Regions from separate parts of the Streptomyces sp. NPDC001219 genome, predicted to be linked through region 1. Evidence: predicted binding sites of a transcription regulator. Region 1 holds the regulator's gene; the other holds the start of a gene.
The links. Region 1 encodes HrcA, which represses chaperone genes, less so after heat shock. Its sites were predicted from a motif close to TTNGCACTCNGNNNNNCNGAGTGCNAA; they were not measured.
Positions count from the first base shown of each region.

Region 2: a site for HrcA is predicted at 4,370-4,396, ahead of groL (chaperonin GroEL). Genes of this name have one in related genera too.

Region 1 is NZ_JBSFJF010000025.1:97,646-104,847, reverse strand. Features, by position in the region: gene ACWC9R_RS18670 (hypothetical protein) at 1-1,786, shown strand, start outside; gene ACWC9R_RS18665 (16S rRNA (uracil(1498)-N(3))-methyltransferase) at 1,998-2,741, opposite strand; gene ACWC9R_RS18660 (nitronate monooxygenase) at 2,738-3,826, opposite strand; gene dnaJ (molecular chaperone DnaJ) at 3,923-5,059, opposite strand; gene hrcA (heat-inducible transcriptional repressor HrcA) at 5,060-6,076, opposite strand; gene ACWC9R_RS18645 (MBL fold metallo-hydrolase) at 6,271-7,005, shown strand; gene ACWC9R_RS18640 (DUF3097 domain-containing protein) at 7,034-7,202, shown strand, end outside.
Region 2 is NZ_JBSFJF010000062.1:4,846-12,047, forward strand. Features, by position in the region: gene ACWC9R_RS29505 (alpha,alpha-trehalose-phosphate synthase (UDP-forming)) at 1-504, opposite strand, end outside; gene ACWC9R_RS29510 (glucosyl-3-phosphoglycerate synthase) at 603-1,565, opposite strand; SAM riboswitch class I at 1,738-1,898, shown strand; gene thrC (threonine synthase) at 1,916-3,199, shown strand; gene ACWC9R_RS29520 (MoaD/ThiS family protein) at 3,276-3,554, shown strand; gene ACWC9R_RS29525 (cold-shock protein) at 3,977-4,180, shown strand; gene groL (chaperonin GroEL) at 4,524-6,149, shown strand; gene ACWC9R_RS29535 (hypothetical protein) at 6,360-6,671, opposite strand; gene ACWC9R_RS29540 (PTS transporter subunit EIIC) at 7,084-7,202, opposite strand, start outside.

The DNA.
Region 1 (7,202 bases):
GCGGGCCCTGCTGATGGTCCGTGACGGCGCCGCCTCGGTCGCGAAGCCCGCCGCCCTGGACTGGGAACTCGTCCGGCGCGAGCACGCCCGCCTGCCCTTCCGGAGCGGCCGGACGAGCCGCCGGCAGAGCGGCAACCACCTGTCGCAGCTCACCCACTGGGAGGGCTGCCCCGACGACCTCGTCATGGAGTGTTTCCGCGCCGACCCCTGGGGCACCTCGCACGTCGCCGCCGAGCTGCCCTTCGAGGCGCTGGTGGGGCCCGAGGCGGCGGGCAAGGTGCCCTTCGACGAGACCCTGGGGCGCGGCATCCGTACGGGCCGGCTGCCGGTGGACCGTGTGCTGGCGGAGGTGGGCCCGGCGACGGAGGTGCTGAACGCGCTGCCGTACGACCACGAGCCGACCCGCAAGGCCCTCGCCGGACTCCTCGAACGGCTCGGCAGGGACCCGGTCAACTGGCTGACGCTGTACGCCCGGATGGGCCGGGCCCGGGGCAGCGTCGCCGAACTGGTCGAGGACGCCGCCTCACCCGGCTCCCGCAGGAAGCGCAGCACCAGCTGGCCCCGCCCCCTGGAGGCGGTCTTCCCGGCCACGGCCCCCGAGGCGTCCCGGGCCGCGTTCCTGAGCCTGTTGCAGTGCGCGTCGGAGGCGGCGCAGACCGCCGTCGTGCCGCACTTCGACCCGCGGGCCGTGCAGCACCTCCTGGTGTACGGCGATCCGGCGCCGGCCGTCCGGGACGCGGTGATCGCCGCCCACGGGGTACCGGCACTGGCCGCGCAGGCCGCCACCTCCGCCCTCTCCCCCGAGAAGCTCACCCACCTCCTCGACCTCGACGAACCGCAGGTGGACGCCCAGCTGTTCTTCCACTGCCGGATCGACCAGGCGGAGCGGGAGCGGATGCTCGCCGGGCGGCTGCGCGGCGGCGGCACCCGCACCGTCCCCGAGGAGCTGCTGCACGTCCTGCGGGAGGCCAACCTCGGCCACTACCGCCACTGGCTCATCGCCGGTCTGGACTCCGGTGACCTGGGCGTGGCCCGGGTCGTCGTCGGGCGGCTGCGGCTGCGGATACCCGCGGCCCGGCTGCGGCTGCTGGTGGCCGTGTGGGAGCGCGGCGGCCCGGACGCGGTGCGCGAGATCCTGGCGATGGACCGGCTCCCGGTCACCCTCCGCCGGCAGACCGAGAAGCTCCTCGGCCTCCCGGACGGCCTGGAGCGGCTGCGCGCCCGTCTGGCCGCCGAGGAGGACCCGGAGAAGCTGCTGGCGTTCCTCAACAAGGCACCGGGCCATGACAGCGGCCAGCCGGACAAACTCGCCGGCGAGGGCGTCCCGTTGCCCTGGCCCGAGCTGATCGCTGCGCACCGCTCCGGCAGGCTGGCCCCCGGTGCGGCCCAGGACCTCGCGGCGCTCGCGGACTGCCCACGCGAGCTGCTGCTGGCACTGCTGTCGAGCACCCCGGAGCCCGGCCGCTCCCACCTCTCGTGGCCCCAGCGCGCCCTACGGCGCGGCACGCTCACCCCGGAGGACGTCCTGACCCATGCCGCCCCCGCACACCAGGGCCTGGCCCACCTCCTCCGCCTGCTCAACCCCTCGGACCGGCAGGCGAACCAGCAGCCCGTCCGGCAGGCGGACCGGCAGGAGCTGCGGACACGGGCGGCCGCGCTGACCGCGGAACACCTGGGCGGCGACCCCGAGGCCTGGGCCGTCTGTCTCCAACTGCTGCCGACCTTCGCCGGCACCCTCACGGAGCTGTTCGCGACGGCGGCCGCGATCGTGCGGCCACCGGCCTGAGTGCCGAGGTCAGCAGCCCGTTTCTCCACGCCCCGCAAGCCGCAGCGGACCACCTACGTAAAGCCCCACCCGCGCAGGCCCGTCACCGCACCCCAACAGCCCCGCGCAGCGGCACCGCCCGCCGCAGGCGCAACGGCGGGTGCACCGCGCAAGCGGGCAACAAACGGCGAGCAACACCCACGGCGGGAAAGCCGAAAACGTGGGCCCGGACTCAGCTCCACCGCCCCGTGCGCCCCAGCAGCAGCGCGGTGGCCGCGGTGCCCGCCGTGGAGGTGCGCAGGACGGTCGTCCCCAGCCGGTAGGGCCGGGCGCCGGCCTCGGCGAAAGCGGCGAGCTCCTCCGGGGAGACGCCGCCTTCCGGGCCGACGACGAGCACGATCCGGCCCTCCGTGGGGAGTTCGGCGGTGGCCAGCGGGGTGCTGCCCTCCTCGTGGAGGACGGCCGCGAAGCCGGCGTCCGCGAGCAGCGCCGCCACCTGCTTCGTCGTCAGCGGGTCCGCGACCTCGGGGAAGGTCAGCCGGCGCGACTGCTTGCCCGCCTCGCGGGCGGTCGCGCGCCATTTGCCCAGCGACTTGGCGGCCCGCTCGCCCTTCCACTGGGTGACACAACGCGCCGCCGCCCAGGGCACGATGGCGTCCACCCCGGTCTCGGTCATCGTCTCGACGGCCAGCTCCCCGCGGTCGCCCTTGGGGAGCGCCTGGACGACGGTGATCGTGGGGCGCGGCGGCTCCTCGGTGCGCAGTGCGGTGACCGCGACGGTGAGCCGGTCCTTGCCCTCGACGGCGGCGACCGTGCCGTACGCGCCGCTGCCCTGACCGTCCGTCAGGACGACCTCCTCACCGGTCCGCAGCCGGCGCACCGAGACCGCGTGCCGGCCCTCGGGACCGTCCAGGGTCAGCGTGCCGCCGGCCCGTACGCCCGCGAGCGAGTCGACGAGGAAGACCGGCGCGGTCATGAGCCGCTTCCGGTGTTGGGGAGGTTCACCGCGGCGCGTGCGGCGTCCAGTTCGGCCGCCAGCACCTCCACCAGCTGCCCGGCGGGCAGCTCCCGCGCCAGCCGGTGCCCCTGCCCCGCCCACAGGTTCATGCCCTGGGCGTCGCCCGCCTTGGCGGCGGCCTTGCGGACGGTGGCGGTGAGGTAGTGGACGGCCGGGTAGGCGGCCGGGGCGTACGGGCCGTGCTCGCGCATGAAGCGGTTCACCAGCCCGCGGGCCGGGCGTCCGGAGAACGCCCGGGTCAACTCCGTATGTGTGAACAGGGGGTTGGTCAGCGCCTGCTTGTGCAGCGGGTTGGCGCCCGACTCGGGGGTGGCGAGGAAGGCGGTGCCCAGCTGCGCCATGCTCGCCCCGGCCGCCAGCACCGCCGCGATCTGCGCCCCGCGCATCAGCCCGCCCGCGGCGATCACCGGGATCTGCACGGCCTCCCGGATCTGGCCGAGCGCCGCCAGCAGCCCCAGCCCCGCGCCGGTCCCGTCCGCGTGCGGATCGTCCCGGTGGGTGCCCTGGTGGCCACCGGCCTCCACGCCCTGCACACAGACCGCGTCGGCGCCCGACCACTGCGCGGCCTGCGCCTCGGCGGCGGTGGTGACCGTGACGACGGTGGCCGTACCGACCTTGGCGAACGCGTCGAGGACGGCGCGCGAGGGGCAGCCGAAGGTGAAGGACACCACCGGCACCGGGTCCTCCCGCAGTATCGCGAGCTTGGCCTCGTAGCCGTCGTCGATGGGCCCGTCGGTGTCGCCGAGATCGGTCTCGTACCAGGTGACCTCGCCGGCCAGCTGTTCGCGGTAGACCTCGACGACGGAGGCGTCGGCCAGGGAGGGCTGCGGCATGAAGAGGTTGACGCCGAAGGGCCGGTCGGTCAGCGACCGCAGCTGCTTGATCTCCTGGTACATGCCGTCGGCGGTTTTGTAGCCGGCGGCGAGGAAGCCGAGACCGCCGGCGCCGCAGACGGCGGCGGCCAGCTCGGGTCCGGAGCCGCCTCCCGCCATCGGGGCCTGCACGATCGGGTAGCGGCAGAGATCGGTCAGCGCGGTGGGCATGAGCACATCGTGTCACGCCCGGCACGCCGCCCCGCACCGGGGCGGCGGCATCCGCGCGGGCCCGGGGAGGTACCGCCACCCCCGGGCCGACCTGGGCTATCGCCCGTTGAACGCGTCCTTCAGACGGGAGAACAACCCCTGCTGTCCCGGCTGGAACTGCCCCGTGGGCCGCTCCTCGCCGCGCAGCTTGGCCAGCCGCCGCAGCACCTCCTCCTGCTCGGCGTCGAGCTTGGAAGGCGTCTGCACCTCGACATGGACGATGAGGTCGCCCCGGCCGCCGCCGCGCAGATGGGTCACCCCGCGCTGGTGCAGCGGGATCGACTGGCCGGACTGGGTACCGGGCCGGACATCGATCTCCTCCACCCCGTCCAGCGTCTCCAGCGGACACTTCGTGCCGAGCGCTGCCGCCGTCATCGGGATGGTGACCGTGCAGTGCAGATCGTCGCCACGGCGCTGGAACACCGAGTGCGCGACCTCGTGGATCTCCACGTAGAGATCACCGGCGGGGCCGCCGCCGGGGCCGACCTCGCCCTCGCCCGCGAGCTGGATGCGGGTGCCGTTGTCGACACCGGCCGGGATCTTGACGGTCAGGGTGCGGCGGGAGCGGATGCGCCCGTCGCCCGCGCACTCGTGGCACGGCGTCGGGACGACCGTGCCGAAGCCCTGGCACTGCGGGCACGGCCGCGAGGTCATGACCTGGCCGAGGAACGACCGGGTGACCTGCGAGACCTCACCGCGGCCGCGGCACATGTCACAGGTCTGCGCCGAGGTGCCCGGCGCCGCGCCCTCGCCGCTGCACGTCGTACAGACGACGGCGGTGTCGACCTGGATGTCCTTGGTCGTACCGAAGGCCGCCTCGTTCAGCTCGATGTCGAGCCGGATCATGGCGTCCTGGCCGCGGCGGGTGCGCGAGCGCGGCCCGCGCTGCGACGCGGTGCCGAAGAACGCGTCCATGATGTCGGAGAAGTTGCCGAAGCCCGCGCCGAAGCCGCCCGCGCCCTGGCCGCCGCCGGCCTGCGAGAGCGGGTCCCCGCCGAGGTCGTAGACCTGCTTCTTCTGCGGGTCCGACAGCACCTCGTAAGCGGCGTTGATCTCCTTGAACCGCTCCTGGGTCTTCGGGTCCGGGTTCACGTCCGGGTGCAGCTCACGCGCGAGCCGGCGGAAGGCCTTCTTGATCTGGTCCTGCGAGGCGTCGCGTCCGATGCCGAGGACCGAGTAGTAATCCGTGGCCACTTACGACTCCGCGAGGATTTGTCCGACGTAACGTGCCACTGCGCGTACCGCTCCCATCGTTCCGGGGTAGTCCATGCGGGTCGGTCCGACCACGCCGAGTTTGGCGACTGCCTCGTCGCCCGAACCGTAGCCGACCGTGACGACCGATGTGGACGCCAGGCCTTCGTGGGCATTCTCATGCCCGATACGTACGGTCATGCCCGAGTCATTGGCTTCCCCGAGCAGCTTGAGCATCACCACATGCTCCTCGAGCGCCTCCAGCACCGGCCGGATGGTCAGCGGGAAATCATGCCCGAAGCGCGTGAGATTTGCGGTGCCGCCGATCATCAGCCGCTCTTCGGTCTCCTCCACCAGAGTCTCCAGCAACACCGACAGCACTGTCGAGACCGTGCCGCGGTCGTCCTGCTCGAAGGACTCCGGGAGATCCTGCACCAACCGCGGCACATCCGCGAACCGGCGCCCCACCACCCGGCTGTTGAGCCGGGCCCGCAGGTCCGCGAGGGAGGCCTCACCGAACGGTGCCTGGCAGTCGATCAGCCGCTGCTCGACCCGCCCGGTGTCCGTGATCAGCACCAGCATCAGCCGGGCCGGGGCCAGCGCCAGCAGCTCGACGTGCCGGACCGTGGACCGGGTCAGGGACGGGTACTGCACGACCGCGACCTGCCGGGTCAGCTGCGCCAGCAGCCGGACCGTGCGGCCCACGACGTCGTCGAGGTCGACGGCGCCGTCCAGGAAGTTCTGGATCGCCCGCCGCTCCGGGCTGGACAGCGGCTTCACGCCGGCCAGCTTGTCGACGAACAGGCGGTAGCCCTTGTCGGTGGGGATACGCCCGGCGCTGGTGTGCGGCTGGGCGATGAACCCCTCGTCCTCCAGGGCGGCCATGTCGTTGCGGACGGTGGCCGGGGAGACACCGAGCTGATGGCGTTCGGTCAGGGCCTTGGAGCCGACCGGCTCCTCCGTCCCGACATAGTCCTGGACGATGGCGCGCAGCACCTCGAGCCTGCGTTCACTGAGCATCCCGCGCACCTCCAGTCCGGCCGTCCGCCGTCTCGACTCTCCTGGCACTCACACGGGCCGAGTGCCAGACCTTGAGCCAGTGTACGGCCGAGTAGCACGGACCCGGCAAGGGTGGCCGCACACAGCACCCGCCCGGTGACCGTGTTCGGGCGATCTGTCGGGCAACGCTATCGCGATGGCGCTAGCGTCTCGGTATGCACACTGCTTGGGAAGAGGCCGGCTGGGAACAGCTCGGTGACGGTGTCGCCAGACGCCGGATGCCGGGCTGGGACGAGACGATCGGCGTGATCGCGGGGACCACCGGCGTCATGATCGTCGACACCGGCGCGACCCTGCGCGACGGCGCGGATCTGCGACGGGCGATCCGCGGTGTGCTGGGCCGCGACGTGACGCATGTCGCGCTCACCCACCCCCACTTCGATCATGTCCTGGGCACCGCCGCCTTCGCGGGCGTCGAGGTCTTCGGCGCGGCCGGGCTGGGCGACCTGCTGCGCCGCGGCAAGGACGAGCTGCGGCACGACGCGGTGCGGCAGGGCGTCGACCGGGACGCCGCCGCCGAGGCCGCCGATCTGCTGGTCGCCCCGCACCACCACGTCCACGACCAGCTGACCGTCGAGCTCGGCGACCGGCAGGTGCTGCTCGCCAACGTCGGGCCGGGCCACACCGCGCACGATCTGGCGGTCCTGGTGCCCGGCCGGGGCGGGTCCCCGGAGATCGTCTTCTGCGGCGACCTGGTCGAGGAGTCCGGCGAGCCCCAGGCGGGCCCGGACGCGCTGCCGCAGCGCTGGCCCGGCGCGCTGGACCGGCTGCTGGCCCTTGGCGGCGAGGACGCCCGGTACGTTCCCGGCCACGGCGCCGTGGTGGACGCCCGCTTCGTCCGCGCCCAACGGGACGCCCTCGCCGCCCGCTTCGGCGTCGCCCCCTCCTGATCCGCCCGCCACCCACAGACAGGTCCCCATGCAGAGCAAGCGCTACAGCCCCGACCTCACCCCGCCCTGGAAGAAGCAGCGCCCCGCGCCCGAGGTCCCCGCCGATCCCGATCTGGTCGTCGAGGAGGTCACCTCGGGCTTCTGTGGCGCGGTGATCCGCTGCGAGAAGACCGCGCAGGGCCCGACGGTCACCCTGG
Region 2 (7,202 bases), on a different contig from region 1:
GGGCACCAGCGCCAGGTGGTAGTCCTGCACCAGGACGGCAGCACCGGGCGCCGCCCCCTCGGCCAGCGCGTCGGCGAAGGCCGCGTTGTACGCCTCGTAGGACGCCCACTGCTCCCGGAACTCCGCGTCGAAGACCGGCTCCAGCGGGGTCTGGTAGAGCATGTGGTGGACGAACCACAGCACGGAGTTCGCGACGCCGTTGTAGGCGGCGGCGTACACCCCGGCAGGAATGTCCAGCATCCGGACCCGCTGTCCACCCGTGTCACCCGGGTCCAGCACCCCACCCGTCCGCCGCACGGCCTCCCGGTCCCCGTCACCCAGCGCCGCACACACCCACACCGCATCGGTCTCGGGCCCGATGGCGGACAGCCCCGACACCAGCCCACCGCCACCCCGTTTGGCGGTCAGCACCCCGTCCTCCCCCAGGCCGTACGACACCGGCCCACGATTGGACGCCACCAGAACCTCGGCCCCTGCCTGCACCGCACTCCGCTCGGACACCATGACGCGAAGTTAACCCGCCACAGATCCGCGCAAACGTACGGAAGCGGTCAAGGGGGTGCGGGGGAGGGGCCCGGTCGCTGCCCGGCCGCCGCGAGTGTTCACGCCGCTCGGCGGGCCGCGTACTCCGGGATTTCGGCCATCGGGGGGCGTTCCTCGGTGTCCACGTCCGTCGTGCGGGGGACGAAGCCCTCGTCGCCGCGGTCGAACTGGGTGAGGCGGGGGCGGACCAAGGGGCCGCGGGTCAGGCGTAGTTGGGCGGTGCGGTAGATGGCGGCGGCCATGCGGCCGAGGGCCTGGCCGTCCTGGTGGCGGTGTTTGCGTACGCCGACGTCCACCTGGGCGAGGGCGTCGAGGCCGACGGTGTTCAGGGCGTCGACGAGCAGGCCGAGCTCGACGCCGTAGCCGACCGGGAAGGGGAGGCGTTCCAGGAGGGAGCGGCGGGCCGCGTACTCGCCGCCCAGGGGCTGGACGAAGCCGGCCAGCTGCGGCCAGTGGAGATTGAGGAGGGGGCGGGCGACCAGTTCCGTCACCCGGCCGCCCTGGCCGGCCCCGGCGCCCTCGCCGCCGGTCTCCAGCGGGCGGTCGTACATCGCCTTCACGAACTGGAGGTCCGGATCGGTCAGCAGCGGGCCGATGATCCCGGAGACGAAGGTGGCGGAGAACTCGCGCAGGTCGGCGTCGATGAAGCAGATGATGTCGCCGGTGGTGGCCAGCAGGGAGCGCCAGAGCACCTCGCCCTTGCCGGGCAGCGCGGGCAGGCGCGGGAGGACGCTGTCGCGGGAGACGACCCGGGCGCCGGCCGCCGCCGCTACCTCGGCGGTGCGGTCGGTGGAGCCGGAGTCCAGCACCACCAGCTCGTCGACCAGCGGGACCGCCTCGGTCATCAGCTCGGCACGGATCACCGCCACGATCGCCCCGACCGTGGCCTCCTCGTCGAGCGCGGGCAGCACGACGCTGACCGTGCGGCCCGTCTGGCGCTTCGCCTCCAGCAGCCGCCCCAGCGGGCGGTCAGCGGCGGACCAGGAGTGGCTGGTCAGCCAGCCCTCGACCTCTTCCAGCACGTCTACGACTCCTCGGTCACCGCCCGAACGGCGGCCTGTGTGATCCATCTCGCGGTTCGGACGACTATCTCAACTGTCAGCGCCTTCGGTTACAGTCTTGAACAACGCGGATGACCGTCGCATGTCGGGGTCGCCGCGCCACAAACGCCTGGGTTTCGGCCCAGCGCCATACCGCTCATCCAGAGGGGCAGAGGGATACGGCCCGTTGAAGCCCCGGCAACCCTCCAGCCGGTCTTGCCGCCAGGACGCAGACGTCCCGCGCGCGTGAGGCTCCCGGCTAGGGAAGGTGCCAAATCCGTCTCGTGGCGAGATTCGCCGCGAGGAAGATGAGGAGAAAGGGCCTCGCCTCCATGGCTGTGCAAGTCACCGAAAACACCCCCACCGTCGCTCTGGGTCCCGCCGCCGCCCTGTCCTGCCGCGAGTGCGGACAGCGCTTCGCGCTCGGCCCGATCTTCGCGTGCCAGGAATGTTTCGGGCCGCTCGAAGTCGCGTACGACCTGCCGAGCGGCGACCCCGAGAGCCTGCGGAAGCAGATCGAGGCCGGTCCGGACAACATCTGGCGCTACGCCCCGCTGCTGCCCGTGCCCACCGACGTGGCCGACAAGCCCAACCTCAACCCGGGCTTCACCAAGCTCGTCAAGGCCGACAACCTCGCCCGTGAGCTGGGCGTCACCGGCGGCCTGTACGTCAAGGACGACTCCGGCAACCCGACGCACTCCTTCAAGGACCGCGTCGTGGCGATCGCCGTCGAGGCCGCCCGCGCGTTCGGCTTCACCACCCTCTCCTGCTCCTCCACCGGCAACCTCGCCGGTGCGGTCGGCGCCGCGGCGCGCCGGGCCGGCTTCAAGTCCTGCGTCTTCATCCCGCACGACCTGGAGGCCGGCAAGGTCGTCATGGCCGCGGTCTACGGCGGTGACCTGGTCGGCATCGAGGGCAACTACGACGACGTGAACCGCTTCTGCTCGGAGCTCATCGGCGACCCGCTGGGCGAGGGCTGGGGCTTCGTCAACGTCAACCTGCGCCCCTACTACGGCGAGGGTTCCAAGACGCTCGCCTACGAGATCTGCGAGCAGCTGGGCTGGCGGCTCCCGGACCAGATCGTCATCCCGATCGCGTCCGGCTCCCAGCTCACGAAGATCGACAAGGGGCTCAAGGAGCTGATCGCCCTCGGCCTGGTCGAGGACAAGCCGTACAAGATCTTCGGTGCCCAGGCGGAGGGCTGCTCGCCGGTGTCCGCGGCCTTCAAGGCCGGCCAGGACGTCGTGCGCCCGCAGAAGCCGAACACCATCGCCAAGTCGCTGGCGATCGGCAACCCGGCCGACGGCCCGTATGTGCTCGACATCGCCCGCCGTACGGGCGGCGCCGTCGAGGACGTCGACGACGAGCAGGTCGTGGACGCGATCAAGCTGCTGGCCAGGACGGAAGGGATCTTCGCGGAGACCGCGGGCGGGGTGACCGTCGGCGTGACCAAGAAGCTGATCGAGGACGGCGTGCTCGACCCGTCCCTGACCACCGTCGTCCTGAACACCGGTGACGGCCTCAAGACCCTCGACGCGGTCGCCCCGACCTCCGGTCCCACGGCCACGATCCGTCCGGACCTGGACGCGTTCCGCGCGGCCGGCCTGGCCGGCTGAGGCCGCCGGCCCGTCCGGCGGACGAGGCCGCGCCCCAGCCCCGAACTCGTACTCCGTACCCCTGGAAGGCAGAACCATGAGCGTCAAGGTCCGCATCCCCACCATCCTCCGCACGTACACCGGCGGCCAGGCCGAGGTCCCCGCCGAGGGCGCGACCCTCTCCGAGGTGATCGCCGACCTGGAGCAGAACCACCAGGGCATCGCGGCCCGTGTGCTGGACGACGCCGGCAAGCTGCGCCGCTTCGTGAACGTGTACGTCAACGACGACGACGTGCGCTTCGAGCAGGGCCTGGAGACGCCCACCCCGGACGGTGCGGGCATCTCCATCATCCCGGCGGTGGCCGGCGGGTGCTGATTTGCGCCAACTCTTCTCCTGCATGACCGGAATTGCCCCGTCCGCCAGAAAGTGGACGGGGCAATTCCGTGTTGTGAAAGGAGATACCATTGGGGTGATCCCCCTCGGGATATCACCGCGCGCATGCCGAACGCATATGTGTTCGTGATCAGTTGTGGCCAAAGTGTGGGCGGTATTTGTCGCCTAGGTGCGCTATGCCCGGCCCGACTTGCCCTGGAGAACCAGGACTTAGGCGCATATTGCCGATTCTCGGCCTCCAGAATTCTCGTCCGATTGACCTGTTGCTCTGGGCATCTGTGCAGATACATTCAGCGGCGGTCGACGCGTTCCGGCGCACACCCCACGGGCCTTCGCGGGGTGAGGTCTGACCCGGGTCCGCGGAGTGCGGTCCTGCGCAAGGGCCAGTAATAGGGGAGTTAGGCATGGCTCAGGGCACCGTCAAGTGGTTCAACGCGGAGAAGGGGTACGGCTTCATCGCGGTCGACGGTGGTGCGGATGTTTTCGTCCACTACAGCGCGATCCAGATGGACGGTTACCGCACCCTTGAGGAGGGTCAGCGGGTCGAGTTCGAGATCTCGCAGGGCCAGAAGGGGCCGCAGGCGGACATGGTCCGGGTGGCCGGCTGAGGCGCCGACCGACAACTGCGTGACGAAGGCCCGTACCCCTGAGGGGGTACGGGCCTTCGGCTGTCCAACGGGGCGGGCCGGGTTCCCCGGCCCCGGGCGCCCGGCTCGCGCGTCACTCGGCCACCAACCCGCGGGAGTCTTCTTCGAAGCCGCCTTGCACTCGACGGGTGCGAGTGCTAATCATTGGCGTTAGCACTCTCCCAGTGAGAGTGACAAAGAAGGACCGGGTCGGTGAGGCCCGCAGGTCGCGTGGGGCAAGGAACCACACAGGCTTGCAGGTCGTCCGTCGCGGGCGCCAGCGCGGTCCGGAGCAATCCACCCCAGTCCGGGAGGACCACTTCACATGGCCAAGATCATCGCGTTCGACGAGGAGGCACGGCGCGGTCTCGAGCGCGGGATGAACCAGCTCGCCGACGCCGTCAAGGTCACCCTCGGCCCCAAGGGCCGCAACGTCGTCCTCGAGAAGAAGTGGGGCGCCCCCACGATCACCAACGATGGTGTGTCCATCGCCAAGGAGATCGAGCTCGAGGACCCGTACGAGAAGATCGGCGCCGAGCTGGTCAAGGAGGTCGCGAAGAAGACGGACGACGTCGCCGGTGACGGCACGACGACCGCGACCGTCCTGGCCCAGGCCCTGGTCCGCGAGGGCCTGCGCAACGTCGCCGCCGGCGCCAACCCGATGGCCCTCAAGCGCGGTATCGAGCGCGCCGTCGAGGCCGTCTCCGCCGCCCTGCTGGAGCAGGCCAAGGACGTGGAGACCAAGGAGCAGATCGCTTCGACCGCCTCCATCTCCGCCGCCGACACCCAGATCGGCGAGCTCATCGCCGAGGCCATGGACAAGGTCGGCAAGGAAGGCGTCATCACCGTCGAGGAGTCCCAGACCTTCGGTCTGGAGCTGGAACTCACCGAGGGTATGCGCTTCGACAAGGGCTACATCTCGGCGTACTTCGCGACCGACATGGAGCGCATGGAAGCCGCGCTCGACGACCCGTACATCCTCATCGTCAACTCCAAGATCGGCAGCGTGAAGGACCTGCTGCCGCTCCTGGAGAAGGTCATGCAGTCCGGCAAGCCGCTGCTGATCATCGCCGAGGACGTCGAGGGCGAGGCCCTGTCGACCCTGGTCGTCAACAAGATCCGTGGCACCTTCAAGTCCGTCGCCGTCAAGGCCCCGGGCTTCGGTGACCGCCGCAAGGCCATGCTCGGCGACATCGCCATCCTCACCGGTGGCACCGTCATCTCCGAGGAGGTCGGCCTCAAGCTGGAGAACGCCGGTCTCGAGCTGCTCGGCCGCGCCCGCAAGGTCGTCATCACCAAGGACGAGACCACCATCGTCGACGGTGCCGGTGACAGCGACCAGGTCCAGGGCCGCGTCAACCAGATCCGCGCCGAGATCGAGAACAGCGACTCGGACTACGACCGCGAGAAGCTCCAGGAGCGTCTGGCGAAGCTGGCCGGCGGCGTGGCCGTCATCAAGGCCGGTGCCGCCACCGAGGTCGAGCTCAAGGAGCGCAAGCACCGCATCGAGGACGCCGTTCGCAACGCGAAGGCGGCCGTCGAGGAGGGCATCGTCGCCGGCGGTGGCGTCGCCCTGCTCCAGGCCTCCCAGGTCTTCGAGAAGCTGGAGCTCGAGGGTGACGAGGCGACCGGCGCCAACGCCGTGAAGCTCGCCCTGGAGGCCCCGCTCAAGCAGATCTCCGTCAACGGCGGCCTTGAGGGCGGCGTCGTGGTGGAGAAGGTGCGCAACCTGGCCGTCGGCCACGGCCTGAACGCCGCCACCGGCGAGTACGTCGACATGATCGCCGAGGGCATCATCGACCCGGCCAAGGTGACGCGCTCCGCGCTGCAGAACGCCGCCTCCATCGCGGCGCTCTTCCTCACCACCGAGGCCGTCATCGCCGACAAGCCGGAGAAGGCCGCCCCGGCGGGCGCTCCGGGCGGCATGCCGGGCGGTGACATGGACTTCTGATCCCGCGCGGATCGGAACGCTGATCCTCCCGGATCAACACGTCCACCCGTTCGCCGGGGCGGCACCCTCCTTCAGGGGGGTGCCGCCCCGGCGGCGTTTTTGCGGGCGGATACGGCTCCGCCGGGCGGCGGGCGGCGGGCGGCGGTTGGCGGTTGTGGGGCGGTGGCGGCGGTCCCGGTGAACTCGGCCGGTCTCGGCCGGTCTCAGCGGTCAGACGCGCGGTGCCTCGCGCCTGCGGCGGATGAGACAGCTCCCGGCGCACAGGCCCCCGCTCACCGCCAGCAGGACGGCGCCGATGACGGTGCCCGGTCCCGGCGGGGGATCGAGGTCCACGTCCAGGGTGCTCTCGTAGGCGTAGACGACCACTTCATTGATGTGCGCCCCGGACGACTGCGGCGGTAGGTACGGAGGTGGTGGCGCCTCGCTCGTCAGCAGCAGCGCCACTCCGCCGACGGCGAGCACCAGGGCGCTGCCCACCACGATCAGTCTGCCGCGCCACGGGCGGCGTAATCGAATCCACATGCGCTGACCTTACTGCGGGCAGTTTGTGCGCGACGGGCCATGAATGCGTCCCTCCCTCACCACGGCCGGTCGGCTCGCGTAATGCATTTCGGAGGGCGGGATTTGAGCGGCTGCGCTCCTGTCGCGCGGTGCTTCGGTCGGTCTTTCCGATCTGGCGGGGACGGAGCCCGGAGGCACTGCGTGTCGAGTGCTGAGGGAAGGAGCCGGCGCAGGGGCTGCACAATTTTCAACTTTACGGTGCCGCTTCTATGGCGCCGCTTCCTACGATTCCGCTGCGGTGAGCCGCACGCCGGTCGATTTCCTTTGTGGTCGTCCTCTCTTGGGGGCGATTCTGTGTGCTCGGCCGACGAGGGGAGATTCACTCCTCAACCATCCCTACGACAACGGCCCGGGCTCGTGAGTTCCGCCGGATTCAGGGTGCTCGCAGGCCCGCCGGTGTTTCGAGTGGGGTGGGGGGTGCGGGGGTTGTCGTGTCGGGTTCTGCGGTTGTGGTTGTGGCGGTGGGGGCGTTGTCAGGGGGTGTGTTGAGCT